2 regions of the Kribbella sp. NPDC056951 genome follow, and region 1 is predicted to be linked to the other one. Evidence: riboswitches for the same ligand, from Rfam matches in the RefSeq annotation. Region 1 holds a riboswitch; the other holds the start of a gene.
The links. Region 1 has a riboswitch for S-adenosylmethionine ahead of ACFTSF_RS40890 (aminotransferase class V-fold PLP-dependent enzyme). Riboswitches for the same ligand answer to the same signal wherever they lie in the genome.

Region 1 (8,468 bases):
CAGCTCGTCGACGATCACCAGCAGATACGGGTACGGCGTGAGTACCCGTTCGGACCCTGGTGGCGGCTTCACCTTGCCACCGCGGACCGCCTTGTTGAAGTCGTCGACGTGCCGGAAGCCGAACGCCGCGAGGTCGTCGTACCGCATGTCCATCTCGCGGACGACCCACTGCAGCGCCTCGGCGGCCTTCTTGGCGTTGGTGATGATCGGCGTGATCAGGTGCGGGATGCCCTCGTAGTTGTTCAGCTCGACCCGCTTGGGGTCGACGAGGATCATCCGCACCTCGTCGGGGGTGGCCCGCATCAGGACCGAGGTGATCAGCGAGTTGACGAACGACGACTTACCGGAACCGGTCGCACCGGCGACCAGCAGGTGCGGCATCTTCGCCATGTTCGCGACCACGAAGCCGCCCTCGACGTCCTTGCCGAGCCCGGCCACCATCGGGTGGTGGTCGTTCCGGGCGGTCGCCGAGCGGATCACGTCGCCGAGGCTGACGATCTCCTTGTCGGTGTTCGGGATCTCGATCCCGATCGCGGACTTGCCGGGGATCGGGGACAGGATCCGGACGTCGGCCGAGGCGACGGCGTACGCGATGTTCTTGGACAGCGCGGTGACCTTCTCGACCTTGACCGCGGAGCCGAGCTCGACCTCGTACCGGGTGACCGTCGGGCCGCGGGTGTAGGCGGTGACCTGGGCGTCGATGCTGAACTGCTCGAACACCTCGGTCAGCCGGTCGACCACGGCGTCGGACGCCTTGGTCCGGGCCTTGTGCACCGATCCCGGCTTCAGGATCTGGCCGTCCGGCAGCGTGTACGTGATGTCGCCGGACAGGCTGAGCTGCTCGACGCGCTGCGGCATCGGGGTGTGCGGCGGCGGCTCCGGAGCCGGTGCGTCGTTCACCTTGAAGCTCGGCGTGGCCGGGGCCGCGGCTGCTGAAGCGTCGACGTCGTACGCGTCTTCTTCCGAAGGCGGCGCGGCCTTCGGCTTGCGGCTGCGCTTGGAGATCTCGCGTCCTTCGAGGACCGGCGAGTCGTACGGCTTGATCGTCGGGTCGCCGTCGTCCTCGAGGGCAGCCTTGGCGCGCCGCTCCTTGCGGGTGAGTCGCACAGTGTCGTCAGTGGACGACTCGCCCGTCGGCGCGGCAGCCTCCTCCGGCAGTTCGGTCCGGCCCATCAGTACGTCGAATGCTGCGCGTACCCGGAGCGGGATCGCGTAGATCGCCGTACCGGTGATGACCAGCAGACCGAAGATCGAGAGCAGCACGAGCAGCGGAGCGGCGACGTACTGGGTCATCAGGTAGGAAAGCGCCGCCGAGATGACATAGCCGACCGCACCGCCGGCGTCGTGCAGCGGGGCATCGCCCGCAACGTCCGGTCGCGGGATGCCGTGGGCGATGTGCACCAGCCCGAGCACCCCGAACGACAGCAGTGTCCAACCGATGATCTGACGCCCGGCCGGACCGTTGCTCTCCGGGTTCCGCAGGGTCCGGATCGCCATCGCGAGCAGCAGCAGAGGGACGGCCCAACCGGTAATACCGATGCTCTCGCCGACCGCGGTCCGGACGCCGTTGCCGACCGCGCCAGGCAAGTGCCACCAGATCGAGGCGGCGACAATGATCGCCAGCCCGATCAGGAACAGGCCCGCGCCGTCACGGCGGTGCTCCGGCTCCAGATCCCGCGCGCCGTGACCGATCCCCCGGGCCGCCCGGCCGATCAGGTGGGCGATGCCGATCCACAGCTTCACGAGGCCGCGGCCGATCGCCAGCATGGCGGCCGCAAAAGGGCCTGGTCCGCTGTTTTTGGGTGTGCTGGTCCGCGCAGCGGTACTACCACCACCGCGCTTCGAGGTCTGCCCACGCTTCTGGGCGGCCGACGGACGGGTGCGTCCACCGGCAGCGGCTCGGGCCGTGCTGGGCCGTTTCGCTGCCGACTTCTGCGCCCGCGCCGGGGAAGACGTGCGGGTCGCCATGTTTAGCAGGCTACCTCCAATACCACTCGAGTCCCACGTGTCACACGCCGATCACGCTGCCCCATCCGTAGCGTCACGACTCAGAAGACGGGCCACGCCTCAGTCGGACGCTGCTGACCGTCACCTGGTGCCGTCCAGTCACAGACACCCTGCGGAAAGGCCTGTCGGAGCGCGGTCCACTGGGCCGGTGTGAAGTCGGCCTGGTAGTCAGCCGGTGACAGCGGACGCAGGCGACACTTGATGATGTCGTTGGCGACGGAGGCCCCTGCTACCTGGCGTGGCGCGGGCCAGACCGGATAGAGCGTGTTGCACCGCGTCGTACCGATGCCGTTGACCTGCTTCTCGACGATCTTCACGCCCTGCGGAGTCCAGCACGCCTCGTCGAGCGACGACGGCTTGTTGCGGATCAGGCGGCTGTGCGACGAGCCGGGACCGGTGTCGGCGTCCACGGCATCCATCCACTGATCCAGTGCCTTCAGCGCGGACAGGACAACCGGGTTGCCGGTACTGAAGCCGCCCTGCGCGTCGCTGGACTGCACCAGCATCACCTGGTTGTCCGCGTCGCCGTTCGCCTTCACCAGTCGCTCGCGCAGCGAAAACGAGTGGAACATCAGATGGATATCGCCGTTCGGCAACTCGTCCAGGTACTGCCGATAGTCGATGATCGGGGTGCTCGCCAGTCCCCCGCCGCCGTTGATCAACTGCCCGGTCCGGTACGCCGTCTCGGTCGCCACCGGATCGGCCACCGTGCGACCGGGGACGAAGTTGGCGTCGGCGTCGAAGCCACCGATCGCGCGGTTCAGGTCGACGAACTGGGCGGCGGTGATCTTGCCCGCGTTCAGCGCCGCCAGGCCGTACTGGATCCCGACGTTGTCGAGCGGCCGCCGGACCGCACCGGCAGCGTCCTTGCCCCAGATGTTGACCTGGTGGTCGTAGACGTCACACCGAGCACCACCCGGGTTCGTCGAAGGGTCGTACCGCTGCTCCACAGGTAGTTGCTCAGGGCAATAGACCCGCGGGTCGATCCGGCGGCCGCCGGCGGCCAGGTTGGCGATCGTCTCGATCTTGCCGAACCCGGCCACCGCCCGCTTCGCGGTGTCGGTCCAGCCGTCGGCCGACCGGAAGTAGTGATCCAGCAGCAGCGCGTCGGTGATCGTGTGCAGCGTCGCGAACCCGACCTCGGGGAACACGCACGCCGCGACGATCCCGTCCAGCAGCCCCGGATAGTTGTCGGCGATCTGGAAGACCTGGTACGAACCGCCCGAGCAGCCCCAGCCGATCGTCTGCCGCGGTACGCCGATGGTCTCGGCGATGTGCTCGCGGGTCATCGTCATCGTCTCGGCCGCGAGCACCCCGTTGCAGTTCACCCCGAACACGTTCAGGCTCGACGAGGCAACGGCGTACCCGCGTCCCAGGAGGACGTCGTCGTTGATCCCGCCGGTGTTGCTCCCCTGCTGGTACCAGCCGCCGGGGCAACCGCCGCCGAAGCTGTAGACCAGCCGGCCGTTCCAGGCCGACGGTGGCCGCTGCACGCTCGGCGCACCTTCCGTGCGGTCGTGCAGTACGGCGTACTCATAGATCGACCGGTTGATCACACCAGTCTCGACGCGAACGATGTACGGCACCCGCCGGCCATCCGACGTGGTCGTCGTGGCCAAGTCATCGGGTTTCGTTGCCGGCAGCACCTTCAGCGACCGGTCGATCGTCGAGCGGTACAGGTAGTCGACCCGGGTCGGCACCGAGCAGTTCGGCCCGGTCGCCGGACCGAGCTTGACCTTCGCGAGCGTCGTGAAACCGGCCGTCCCGCAGATGTACGGCGTTTCGTGCGGTCCCGCCAGCATCGGGCCGGAGCGCGGATAGTTCGTGATGCCGAGTCGAGCCTCGCCCGCGGTGAGCGTGTTCCGGCCGATCACCAGCCCGCGAACCAGGCCGATCAGCCGATCCGCGGTTCGGGTGAAGGCATCACTGACATCGCGGCCGTTCAATTCGACGACGAGGTTCTCGAGGTTCTGCCCGGTGATGCCGATCAGCGCATTACCGTCGCTGACGAAGTCCGGCCGCGGAGACGACAGCACCTCGATCCGGACGCCGTACGCCGCACTCGCGGGCGCGACGAGCAACGCGGTGAGCACCGCGAAGATCAGCGCGACGAGGGCGGCCGGACGCTTCATGGCAGGAAGTTGACCACAAGGCCCGGTCCATCGGAAGGCTTGTTACCAGATCGATCAGGCTCCGGTGGTGCCGTCGAGTTGTTCCCGCAGCAGGTCAGCGTGTCCGCAGTGCCGGGCGTATTCCCCGACCAGGTGGATGTAGATCATCCGGAGCGTCGACTCCGTGCCGTTGAAGACGAAGCGCTCGTCGAACGAGCGGCCGGCCGCCGCTTCGTCGGACAACTTCCATTCGGCGACCAAGCCGTCGTACGCCGCCTCGGCGTCGGCCGGATCGATCAGCTCGAAGTCGGCGTCCTTGCCCAGCTCGGGCGCGAACAGCGGCTCGGCCTTCTCGCCGGACGCGAAGTGAATCCGGAACCAGATCCGCTCGACCTTGGTCAGGTGCCGGATCAGCCCGAGCAGCGACAGGTTCGACGGCGGCGAGGGCCGGGTGGCGAGCTGCTCGGCGGTCAGCCCGGCGCACTTGTAGAGCAGCGTGCTGCGGTAGAAGTCGAGATACCCACGCAGCAGCTCACCTTCCGGCGCGGTCAGCGAACCGTCGGGCCGCTCGACATCAGGTGCGGTCCACGCCGCGATCGTCGTCATCCCGCCATCCAACACGCCCACCTCAGCGGTCGCGAATCGGCGGTGCCCAGCCCGGCCTCGGGATGAGGCAGAACGGGTGACCCGCCGGGTCCTCGAACACGCTGCCCACCACTTGACGGGCGCCCAGCGCGACGACGGCCGCACCGGCTTCCTCGAGGTCGTCGACCATGACGTCGAAGTGCATCTGCTGTGGATGCGCGGGGTCCGGCCACTGCGGCGGGCGATAGTCGGATGCGCGCTGGAAGGCCAGGCCGGAGGTGTGGTCGTTGTCCGCGACCACCACCCAGTCGTCGCTGCGATAGGTGATCGGCTTGCCGAGGAGCTCGGCGTAGAACTCCGCCAGCCGGAGCGGATCCGGGCAGTCGATGGCCAAGTGGTGCAGCCGTCCGATCATCGTCGCGCCGCCTTCCCGTCCCACGATGTGTTTGTCTATCTCATCACATGAGATTAGGGCTGGCGTCCTCGTGGCCGGTTCGTTACCGTTCTCGGCAGGTCATGAGCGCCAGCGTCAAGCCCCGGCTCGCTGGCCGGCAACCCTCCTCCGCGGTGGGGTGCCCCGGGTGAAGACCAGGCCGTGCGGATACCCCGTTCGGCAAGTGCGGACTTCCCGGGAGCGAAGCCATGTCGATCCTCTCCATCCTCGAGCCGGCCAGCACCACCACCCCGCGTGCGGCGGTCACCCGGCTGACGAACGGCACCATCCCCGCCACTGTCGGTGCGGACCTGCTGGTCCCGCTGGCCGACGGTCGCGTGACGGACTACGCGAACTTCGACCATGGTGCCAGCGCGCCGTGTCTGGAGTCGGTGCGCGCCAGTGTCGAGGCAGCCCTGCCGTCGTACGCGTCGGTGCACCGCGGCAACGGCTACGCCTCCCGGATCACCACCCAGTGGTACGAGCGGGCCCGCGCCGAGGTACACAGCTTCGTCGGCGCTCGCAACGACGACCAGGTGATCTTCACTCGGCAAACCACCGACGCCCTGAACCTGCTCGCGCACGCCGTCCCGGCCGACGCGACGGTGATCGTCTTCGAGTCCGAGCACCACGCGGCGCTGCTGCCGTGGGGCGAGGAGCGCACGGTCCGGCTCGCTGCACCGGCTTCGGCCAGCGCGGCCGTAACGGCCGTGGCCGATGCACTGAGGAGCGCTCCGGAGGGCCCGCGGCTGGTTGTCGTCACGGGCGCATCGAACGTGACCGGTGAGATCTTCCCGATCGCCGAGCTCGCTGCGGTCGCCAAGGCGCACGGCGCGCGCATCTGCTTGGACGCCGCACAGCTGGCACCCCACCGCGTCGTCGACATCGCCGAGCTGGACGTCGACTGGGTCGCACTGTCCGGCCACAAGCTCTACGCCCCGTACGGCGCCGGTGCGCTCATCGGCCGCGCGGACTGGCTCGACGCCGCCGACCCCTACCTGTACGGCGGGGGCGCGACGACCGCGGTCACCGGCGACGGTGTGGTCTGGGCGACCGGCCCGTCCCGTCATGAGGGTGGCTCCCCCAACGTCATCGGCGCAATCGCGCTGGCCTCGGCCTGCGCGACCATCAGCCGCAACCGCGACGCGATCGAGCAGCACGAGCGCAGCCTGCTCGCCCGACTCCGCACTGGCCTCGCGCAGATCGCCGACGTCACGACGTACTCGATCTTCGGCGCCGAGGCCGACCGCGTCGGCACGGTCTGCTTCACCATCAAGGGTCTGAGCTCGACGCTCGTCTCCGCAGCACTCAGCGCGGAGTACGGCATCGGCGTCCGTGACGGCAAGTTCTGCGCCCACCCGCTGGTCGGCCACCTCCTGGCCGACGCACCCGAGCACGGTACGGCGGTGCGCGCCAGCCTCGGTCTTGGCACGACCCGCGAGCACGTGGACCGGCTGGTCGGCGCAGTGCGCTCACTGGCCACCAACGGGCTGCGCGCGGAGTACGAGGACACCGACCACGGCTGTCAGCCGGTCGAGGACCCTCGCGACCTCCACGCGCCCCGCATCTGGTAAAGCCAAGCTCCTACTGCTCAGGAGTCTCCAGGCCTACATGGTGAGCAGCGAACGCCAGTAGGTCCGCCCACTCCGCCGCGATCATGGCGGCGGGTTTTCCGAAGCCGTGACCGGTGTTGACCTCCACTCGGGTCAAGACGGGTGCGGACGCGGACTGGGCATGCTGCAACGCAGCGATGAACTTGTGACTGTGCAAGGGGACTACCCGGTCATCGTGGTCACCGGTGACCACCAGCGTGGCCGGGTACGCCGTACCGTCCTGCACTCGATGTAGTGGCGAGTAGGCCAGCAGGTCCTCGAACTGCTCCGGGTTGTCCGGATGCCCGAAGTCGGACGCCCAGGCGGCACCCACCGTGAACAGGTGGAACCGCAGCATGTCCAGTACGCCGACTCCCGGCAGCGCGACCTTGAAGAGGTCGGGCCGCTGTGTCATGGCGGCTCCGACAAGCAGTCCGCCGTTGCTGCGGCCATGAATGGCCAGCTGGGCCGGAGTGGTCACGCCCTGGTCCCGCAGATGTTCCGCGACGGCAATGAAATCGTCGAACACCTGCTGCTTGTTCTTGAGCCGCCCGGCGTCATGCCAATCGCTGCCGTACTCACCGCCGCCCCGCAGGTTGGCGATCGCCAGCACTCCCCCGGCTTCGAGCCAGGCCGGCCAGCCTGGCTTGTAGTCGGCCAGGATCGAGATGCGGAAGCCGCCGTACCCGTAGAGCATGGTCGGGCGCGGTGTGGTGAAGTCCAGGTCGGAACGGGTGATCAGGAAGTACGGCACATCGCCGGCCTTCTCTCGCACCACTGTGACCTCGGGCGACTTGTAGCCGCTCGTGCCCCGAACCAGCTCCGGCAGCGCACGCGCCTCACCGGTCGACGCAGAGACGACGTACGAGACCGTCGGGTCAGTGGTGGTCGACAAACCGATGAAGAGCTCGTCGTGCTTGGTGCTGCCGTTCAGAGCGAGCACGCCACCACCCTGTACGTCGACCACTCGCGCACCGGAACCGTCGAGTGCGTAGAGGGTCAGCACGGGCTGCGCGTCGACCAGCGTGATGGTCGCCAGTCCAGACGCTGTACCGCGAACGGCCTGCAGTGCGTCAGGCCCCTCCGGGATGAGGTCGGAGAAGGTGCCGTCCAGGGAGGAGAGCACCACGCGGCCGCGGGACGCGTCGCGGTCGGTCTGCAGCACCAGCTGGTCGCCGGCCATCCGGATGAAGAAGATCTCGTCGACCAGCTCGTCGACGACCTTGATCGGCTCACCGAGGCCGTCTGTGGTGATCGGGTAGACCCACAGCCGGGACGCCGGGTCAGTGCCCGCGTTGATGTGCACGACGACATACCTGTCGTCGTCGGACACCTCCGGCGAGATGAACAGGCGGTCGTCCTCGGGGAACGCGAGAACCAGTTCGTCGTCGGACTGCGGCGTACCCACGCGGTGCAGTTTGAGCTGACCACCGGTCAGCGTCTTCGTCTCCGTGCCCTCAGTGCGCCCACTCGACGGGTAGTGCAGGTACAGGTACGCCGAACTGTCCGGCAGCCAGGTGGCCTCGCAGAACTTGGCCTCCGTCACCAAGTCGTCCACCGGGTCCCCAGTGGCGATGTCGAGCAGCCGGAACGTCGTCCAGTCGCTACCGCTCTCGTTGATGCCGTACGCGAAGTACTTGCCGTCCGGACTCACTGTGAACGTCCCCAGTGAGTCGGTGCCGTCTTCGGACAGCTTGTTCGGGTCGATCAGCACCCGGCCGCGATCCAGCAGTTCGTCGA
Region 2 (8,468 bases), on a different contig from region 1:
CGGCCGGGGCGGGTGGTGGATCCGCACTCGGTCATCGGTGGTTTGCGGAAGGGGCCGGGGGATCCGGCGTACGTGTATGACGGGCGGACTGTTTGGCGGGCTACTCGGACTCCTGAGGGGCCGGTGTTGTTGCGGCTGACGCCGCGGCAGTTGGAGGTTGAGGCGGAGGCTTGGGGGGCTGGGGCGGAGTGGGCGCTGGACGGGGTGCCGGAGTTGCTGGGGGAGGCGGACAGTTGGGAGGGGTTCGTGCCGTTGGCGGTGCATCCGGTGTTGGTGGAGGCGGCGCGGCGGTTTCCGCATCTGCGGGTGCCGCGGACTCGGGCGGTGTTCGAGGCGATGGCGGCCGCGGGGATCGAGCAGGTGGTGACGGGGAAGGAAGCGTTCCGGGGGTGGCGGCAGCTGCTGACTGTGTACGGCGAGCCTGCGCCGGGGCCGGGTGGGCCGGAGGGGCGGCGGATGATGGTGCCGCCGGCGCCGGAGGAGTGGCGGCTGATTCCGTCCTGGCAGTGGTTGCGGGCGGGCGTGGAGGGGCGGCGGTCGCGGGTCGTGGTGACGGCGGCGACCCGGGCGAAGGCGCTGGAGCGGACGCTGGAGCTGACCGACTCGGCCGAGATCGAGCGGCGGCTGCGGTCGTTGCCCGGGGTCGGGGTGTGGACGGCGGCCGAGGTGCGGCAGCGTGCGCATGGTGACGCGGATGCGTTCTCGTTCGCGGACTATCACGTGTCCCGCAACGTGTCGTACGCGTTGATCGGCGAGGAGCTCGACGACGACGGGTGTGCCGAGCTGATCGAGCCGTACCGCGGTCATCGGTTCCGCGTGCAGCGGTTGCTGGAGCTGGCCGGGATCGGCCACCCGCGCTACGGCCCGCGGAAGGCGCTGCCGACGCACACCCCAGGCGCAACGCATCGTCTGCGGTAGCGCGGGGCACTAGACGGGGGTGATCAATGGGGACGGGCTGTACCTGGTCGCGGGCCTCGCCCTCCTGCTCGGCGCAGTGCTGCCGCGACTGCTCTCCCGGTACGCCGTTTCTGCGCCGATCGCGTTCCTCGCCGGCGGAATGCTGCTCGGCCTGGTCGTGGACCGGGCGCAGCTCAGCCCGATCGCCGAACCGGAGCTCACCAAGCACCTGGCCGAGCTGACGGTGATCATCGCGCTGATGGGTGTCGGTCTGGCGATCGACCGGCCGATCAGCCTCCTGCATTGGGGTGTGACGTGGCGGCTGCTCTTCATCGCGATGCCCGCGGGGGTCGCGGCGTTGACCGGCGTGGGCTGGTTGCTCGGCCTCGCACCGGCCACCGCGCTGCTGATCGCTGCGGTGCTGGCGCCCACCGACCCGGTACTGGCCTCGGATGTGCAGGTCGGCGGGCCGACCACCGGTGAAGGCGCCGAGGTCGACGAGGACGACGAGGTACGGTTCGCGCTCACCTCCGAGGCGGGCCTGAACGACGGGCTCGCGGCGCCGTTCGTCTATCTCGCGGTCCTTCTCGCCACCAAGAGTTTCGCGCCGGTCGAGTGGGTCGCCTGGGACGTGATCGGCAAGGTGGTGATCGGGGTCGCGGTCGGTTTCGGGGCCGGGTGGTTGCTGGGCCGGATGACGTTCTCGGCCCGGGCGCACAGTCTGCGGCTGGCGGATTCGCGGGAGCCTGTTCTCGCGCTGGCCATGACGCTCGGCGTTTACGGGCTCACCGAAGTACTCCATGGGTACGGGTTCATCGCGGTCTTCGTGGCGGCCCTCACCTTGCGAGCGGCCGAGCGCAGCCACGACTTCCACAACGAGTTGCACGATTTCATCGGTGAGCTCGAACACATTCTGACCTGGGGTGTCCTGCTGCTTCTCGGAGTCGCCGTGACCGCCGGACTGCTCGAGCCGCTCACCTGGTCCGGTGTGCTGATCGGCGTGCTGCTGGTGCTCGTCGTACGGCCGATTGTTGGTCGGTTGTCGCTTGTCAGAAGCGGGCTGAGCCGGACCGAAGCGTGGGCTACAGCGGCGTTCGGGGTGCGTGGCGTGTCCTCGATCTACTACCTCGCGGCGGTCGGGATGCACTTCCGTGCGGAGCTGCCCTGGCTGTGGGCGACGCTGGGGTTCACGATCATTCTGAGTGTCGTCCTGCACGGCGTCGCGGCCACTCCGGTGATGCGTTTCCTGGAGCGCCGTACGTGAGACGGCGTCTCGCATGCTGGAAGTCGGAGGGTGTGATCCGGCCTCGATTGGGTAACCTCGGGGCAGCTCATCCAGAGGGACTGAGGGAAACGGCCCGTTGAAGTCCCGGCAACCCTCCCCGTCGAGACCCCGCCCTGGGGCCACTCACGGTGGAACGGTGCCAAATCCGTCCCGCCATCGAGATCCGGTGCCGCGGGGAAGATGAGAGGGGAACCTCACTCATGAGCCTGGCCACCGCCGCTACCCACACCATCCGTGAAGGTGCCTTCGGCAACGGTACGCACCTGAGCTGTCGCGCCTGTGGGGCGAAGTCGCCGCTCGGCCCGTTCTACGCCTGTATGGAGTGCTTCGGTCCGCTCGAGGTCGGGTACGAGTTCCCGACCATCACCCGCGAACAGATCGAGGCCGGCCCCAAGAACATCTGGCGCTACCAGCCACTGCTGCCCGTCCCCGTCGACGTGGCCAGCTTCCCGAACACCGAGCCCGGCTACACCCGGCTCATCGACGCACAGAACCTGGCCCGCGAGCTCGGGCTGCGCAAGCTCTGGGTGAAGGACGACTCCGGCAACCCGACCCACTCCTTCAAGGACCGGGTCGTGGCGAGCGCGTTGAGCGCCACCCGCGAGCTGGGCATGAAGGTCTTCGCCTGTCCCTCCACCGGCAACCTGGCCAACGCCGTCGCCGCGGCCGCCGCCCGCGCCGGGATCCGCTCGGTCGTCTTCATCCCGAAGGACCTCGAGCGGCCCAAGATCATCACCACGGCCGTGTACGGCGGGACCCTGGTGGCCGTCGACGGTAACTACGACGACGTCAACAAGCTGGCCTCCGAGATCGCCGGTGAGGAGGACGGCTGGGCGTTCGTCAACGTCAACGTCCGCCCGTACTACTCCGAGGGTTCCAAGACGCTGGCCTTCGAGATCGCCGAGCAACTCGGCTGGCGGATCCCGCAGCAGGTCGTGATCCCGGTCGCGTCCGGTTCGCAGCTGACCAAGATCGACAAGGGCTTCACCGAGCTCGGCAAGCTCGGGCTGGTCGACGCGACCGACTACAAGATCTACGGCGCCCAGGCCACCGGCTGCTCGCCGGTCGCCCAGGCCTTCCGCGACGGGTACGACGTCGTGAAGCCGGTCAAGCCGGACACGATCGCGAAGTCGCTCGCCATCGGTAACCCGGCCGACGGACCGTACGTGCTCGACGTCGCCCGCCGTACCGGTGGTGTGATCGAGGATGTCTCCGACGAGGAAGTCGTCGACGGCATCCAGTTGCTCGCCCGCACCGAGGGCATCTTCACCGAGACCGCCGGCGGGGTGACCGTCGCGACCCTGAAGAAGCTGATCGAGACCGGTCAGCTCGACCCCGACGCCGAGACGGTGATCATCAACTCCGGCGACGGGCTCAAGACGCTCGACGCCGTGGCCGACCGGGTCGGCCCGAAGGTGACCATCCCCGCGTCGTACGACGCCTTCGTGAAGGCAGGCCTGCAGTGAGTGTGAGTGTTCGCGTCCCGACCATCCTCCGGCCCTACACCCAGGGCGTCTCCGAGGTGTCCGCCGAGGGCGCGACGCTGACCGAGGTGCTGGAGTCGCTCGACACGTCGTACCCGGGCATCAAGTCCCGCGTCCTCGACGAGTCCGGCGAACTGCGCCGCTTCGTCAACGTCTACGTCGACGACGACGACGTCCGCTTCGCCGACGGCCTGCAGACCGCGATCAAGGACGGCGGCCAGGTCTCGATCATCCCCGCCGTAGCCGGCGGCTGAGTTTCCGCGGTGGTTCCGGGCGTTCGTCCGGAACCACCACTGCGTAGGGTGACGCCATGCGTGCTGTGGTGATTGAGAAGTACGGCGTGGTGCCCGAGGTGCGGGAGGTTCCGGAGCCGGAGGTGGCTGCGGGGGCTGTGGTGCTGAAGGTGGAGGCGACTGGGCTGTGCCGGAGTGACTGGCATGGGTGGATGGGGCACGACTCGGACATCGTGCTGCCGCACGTGCCTGGGCATGAGTTGGCCGGGACGATAGCGGCTGTCGGGGCCGAGGTCGAGGGGTGGCAGGTCGGGGATCGGGTGACGACGCCGTTCATCTGCGCTTGTGGTTCGTGTGCGGAGTGCGCTGCGGGCAATCAGCAGGTGTGCCCGAATCAGCTGCAGCCGGGGTTCAACTACTGGGGTTCGTTCGCCGAGTACGTCGCGATTCCGTACGCGCAGGTGAATCTGGTGCGGCTGCCGGACGAGCTCGACTTCGGTACGGCGGCTGGGCTGGGTTGCCGGTTTGCGACGTCGTACCGGGCTGTTCGGCAGGTGGGTAAGGTCGAGCCCGGCGAGACCGTGGTGGTCTACGGCTGCGGCGGGGTCGGACTGTCGGCCGTGATGATCGCTGCCGCCGCGGGTGCGCGGGTGGTCGCGGTCGACACGAACCCGGCCGCGCTTCAGTTGGCCGTCGAGTACGGTGCCGCCGAAACGTTGACCACGACCGTCGGAGTCGACCTGACCGCTCACGTCACGTTCGACGCGCTTGGCTCGAACGACCTCGTGCAGCAGGCCCTCCGGGTACTCCGACCACGCGGTCGGCATGTCCAGATCGGGCTGCTGCCGTCCGGCGTACAGCTCGATGTCAGTCGGCTGATCGGCCAGGAACTCCAATGGCTGGGCAGCCACGGCATGCCCGCCCACGCCTACCCCGAAATGCTCGATCAAGTTGCCCAAGGCAACCTAAACCCCGCCGCCCTGATCACCCGCACCATCACCCTCGACGAAACCCCAGCCGCCCTGGCCGCCCTCACCAACGGCACCCCCGCCGGCGTCACCGTCATCACCCCCTAGCCCACGCCCCGTCTCGCGTTTGGGGTCAGGAGGGGCGGCGGGGGCGGGTGGCGGTTAGAGGCGGATGGCGTAGATGGTGGGCGGGCGGCCGGTTCGGCCGTGTTGTTGGGTGGCGATGGGGTCGGCCAGGCCGGCTCGTTCTAGGCGTTTGAGGACGCGTCTGGCGGTTCGGAGTTGGACTGCCAGGTGGTCGGCTACGTCTTGGGTGGTGAGGCCGTCGGGGTTCTTGGCGGTTAGTTCGCGCATGCGGGCGAGGGTTGCCGGGTTGAGGCCTACGCGGCGGGCCAGCAGGGGGAGGCTTTCGGCGCCGCGGGGGATGGTGGGCTGATCGCCGGAGGGTTCGAGCACGATCTCGACGTCGTCGGACATCGAGACGACGCCGGCCACGGTACCGATCGAGCCGGCGCGACCGACGGCGCGGCGGGCCAGGGCTTCTGCTTCTGCGGCAGTGCGGCCGATGCCGAAGCCGACGTACGCCGTGCTGTGTCGCGCGGCGAGGTGGTCGAGTAGCGGCATGCGGGTGAACTGTTCGGTCGCCTGCTCGAGCAGTCCGCGGGTGGTGACGACCAGGTGGCGGCCGTCGGGGAGCAGAGCGAGGCTGCCACCGAGGGTGATGAGGTCGCCGGCCAGGGCGTCGTCGGGTTCGGGGAGGTCGACGATGCCGAGGGCGACCTGGGCGTCGCCGACGTGTTGGCCGCTGGTGGTGAGGACGAGGGCCTGCAGGGTCGAGCGGATCGAGTAGCGCGACGGGACCAGCCGGACCGAGGGCATCTCGTTCTCGAGCAGGTGGAAGGCCGAACCCAGGCAGCTGATCGCGATCTTGGTGTCGTGCTTGTCGCGGGCGCTGCGGTGGAAGGTGACGATGTCGTCCGAAGTCAGACCGGGCCGGTACGGGAGCACCTGGATCTGATCGGTCGGGAGTTTGGCCTCGATCAGCGTCTCCAGGACCTCACTGCGCCGGAGCGTGTCGATCGAGAACTGGGTGACGTTGTGACCGAGCCGGAGCAGCTCGACCAAGGCGCGCAGGAGCGTGGCGCCGTCGTACGAGACGTACATGGCCGGGCGGTCGACGACGCCGGCTTCGGTGGCGATCGTGTACGGGACGATGCCGGTGAAGAGGAGGGCGTCGAGCTTCTCCTGGGACTGTACGACGAGCTCGATCGTCTCGGTCTCGTGCCGGTACGACAGGGGTTGCAGGGTGGCTCCGGTCGGCGGACCGGTCGCGATCACGCGCTGCACGACGTCCTCCGGACCGACAACGCCGACCACGACTGCCATCACCACACCCCCATGCCGTGCACTGTCATGCACTGTAATGCAGCCCGGCCGAACTCTTGACGATCGAAGCAGAGTCTCTTAGTTTCGGTCAAGACCATAATTGCTGCGAGGCGATTGCCGGCCGGCTGCGGACGAGGTGTGGTGGAGCGATGGAGGGAGCGCGCCACCTCACTTGTCGGACTGCAGCTCCTCAAGCGTGCGGATCACCAGGTCGCGCTCGCTGCTGGGCAGCTCCGGGCCATAGGGGTCGTGCGCGGCCTCCTCCGGGATCAGGCCCTCCCACACGGCCGCCCAGATCATCCGCTGCACGTAGCCCTCGATCGGTGCGTAGAACGTGGCTGCCGCGAACCGGTCCAGCCGCTCGGAAGCGGCCAGGAACGCACTGTGATCGCCGGCCCGCCAAGCCCGCAGTACGGCGACCGACAGCTCGACCTGTGCTGATGCAATACCGACCAGGGCCGTATCTGCACCCCACATGAACGACGGACCGTACATGCGGTCCTCACCCGTGATCAGCAGCTTGCCGGTGTCCCGCCCGGCCCAGATGGCGTCCTGCGTGCCGATCGCCCGGTCCAGCGTCGCTGTCTTGACCCCGAGCATCGCATCGAGGCTCAACAGGTCTCGGATGAGCTCTGGCGGGTACGGATACCCACCTGCCTCGCCATGCAGGTAGAAACCGACCAGCGGCAGCCCGCTCTCCGTAGCGACTCGCTCGTGCAGCTTCACGGCCTGCTCATGCCCATCCGGCGACTCCGCCAGCCGAGCGAGCGGATAGACCATCACTGCGTCCGCACCGGCGTCCGCTGCCTGCAGGGACATCGCCACAGTCAGATCTGCGGCGTCCTGCAGGCTCTGCGGGGACTCCGACCGCGGTACGCCGACTCCGGCCACGATCGGGGCCGTAGTGGCCTGCCGCCACGTTTCCAACACCTTGGTGCGGTCGGCGGCACTCAGGTACAGCCCACGGCCGGTGTGGGCCCACACCGCGATCCCACCGATCTCCTGGGCCGCGATAGCACCGACGTACGCGGCCAGAACGTCGTACGCGATGACTCCGTTGCTGTCCATCGGTGTGAAGACCGCAGGGAGGACTGTGCCGCGCAGTTGCTCGACGAGGGGATGCATGGGACCTCTCAGACGTCGTGGCCGAGGCCAGGTCGGGTGGGTACGTCGATCCAGCCTTTGCAGTCGGCAAACACACTCGGAGCCAGCGGGTCCTCCTCGACCAGCAGCGGCCCCACCAGGTCGGCCGCAACGGTTGCACCCGGTACGGCGGCGGCCAGGTGGACTGCGGCCAGCGTGGCGACGCCCAGCTCCGGCATCGAGCCTATCTTCACCGCCAGACCCGCAGCCTCGGCCAGATTGGCGATCTGCAGCGCCCGGTGCAGTCCGCCGACCTTCAGGATCTTGATGTTCAGTACGTCGGCCGCCCCGCGCCGTACGATCTCCAGGGCATCGTGCAACGAGTGCATGCTCTCGTCGGCCATCACCCGGACGTCGAGTCGCTCCCGCAGCCGAACCATCCCCGCCAGGTCCCAGCGGGGGAGCGGCTGCTCCAGCAGGCTCAGACCGGCCGCCGTCATCTTCGCCAGGTAGGGCAACGACGTAGTCGCGTCGTACCCCTCGTTGGCGTCCAGACACAGCTCGGTGTCCGCTGGGATCGCCGCACGAACCGCACGGACCAGTTCGAGGTCTTTGGCCGGGTCATGGCCGCCTTTGACCTTCAGATGCTGGAAGCCGCGCGCGGAGTACTCAGCGGCCTCGGCAGCCATCTCGTCGAGCGTCCCGAGGCCGACTACCCAGGCAGTCTGCACCCGACTCCGGATGCTGCCGCCGAGCAGCGCATGCACCGGCCAACCACACAGACGGCCGGCCAGGTCGTACAGGGCGATGTCGAGGCCGGACTTGGCCACGTGCTGGCCGCGGAGGACGCCGTCCATGACTACATGCGCACCGGCCCGGTCGAGCGGGTCCCGGCCGATCAGGGCGGGCGCAAGGTGCTCCTCGATCGCGGCGGTGACACCGGCCAGGGTCTCCCCGGTGTACGCCGTCATCGGGGACGTCTCGCCGATTCCGACCGCGCCGTCGGCAGTGTGGATCTCGACCACCAGACTGATCAGATCCGTGCTGATCCCACTGCTGATTTGGAACGGACGGCGGTACGGCGCCCTGACCACTCGCGTCCGGATCGCGCTGATCGGGGCCGATCCGGTAC

Region 2: another riboswitch for S-adenosylmethionine. It lies ahead of thrC (threonine synthase); the one in region 1 lies ahead of ACFTSF_RS40890 (aminotransferase class V-fold PLP-dependent enzyme).

Annotation. Positions count from the first base shown of each region.
Region 1 covers NZ_JBHUQZ010000021.1:11,835-20,302, reverse strand. The annotation lists gene ACFTSF_RS40910 (DNA translocase FtsK 4TM domain-containing protein) at 1-1,968, opposite strand, end outside; gene ACFTSF_RS40905 (DUF6351 family protein) at 2,049-4,139, opposite strand; gene ACFTSF_RS40900 (DinB family protein) at 4,194-4,724, opposite strand; gene ACFTSF_RS40895 (VOC family protein) at 4,747-5,118, opposite strand; SAM riboswitch class IV at 5,216-5,329, shown strand; gene ACFTSF_RS40890 (aminotransferase class V-fold PLP-dependent enzyme) at 5,346-6,710, shown strand; gene ACFTSF_RS40885 (prolyl oligopeptidase family protein) at 6,721-8,468, opposite strand, start outside.
Region 2 covers NZ_JBHUQZ010000001.1:1,620,191-1,628,658, forward strand. The annotation lists gene ACFTSF_RS07480 (DNA-3-methyladenine glycosylase family protein) at 1-918, shown strand, start outside; gene ACFTSF_RS07485 (cation:proton antiporter) at 938-2,161, shown strand; SAM riboswitch class I at 2,226-2,369, shown strand; gene thrC (threonine synthase) at 2,383-3,648, shown strand; gene ACFTSF_RS07495 (ubiquitin-like small modifier protein 1) at 3,645-3,920, shown strand; gene ACFTSF_RS07500 (alcohol dehydrogenase catalytic domain-containing protein) at 3,977-4,975, shown strand; gene ACFTSF_RS07505 (hypothetical protein) at 5,030-6,253, opposite strand; gene ACFTSF_RS07510 (dihydrodipicolinate synthase family protein) at 6,422-7,378, opposite strand; gene ACFTSF_RS07515 (mandelate racemase/muconate lactonizing enzyme family protein) at 7,387-8,468, opposite strand, start outside.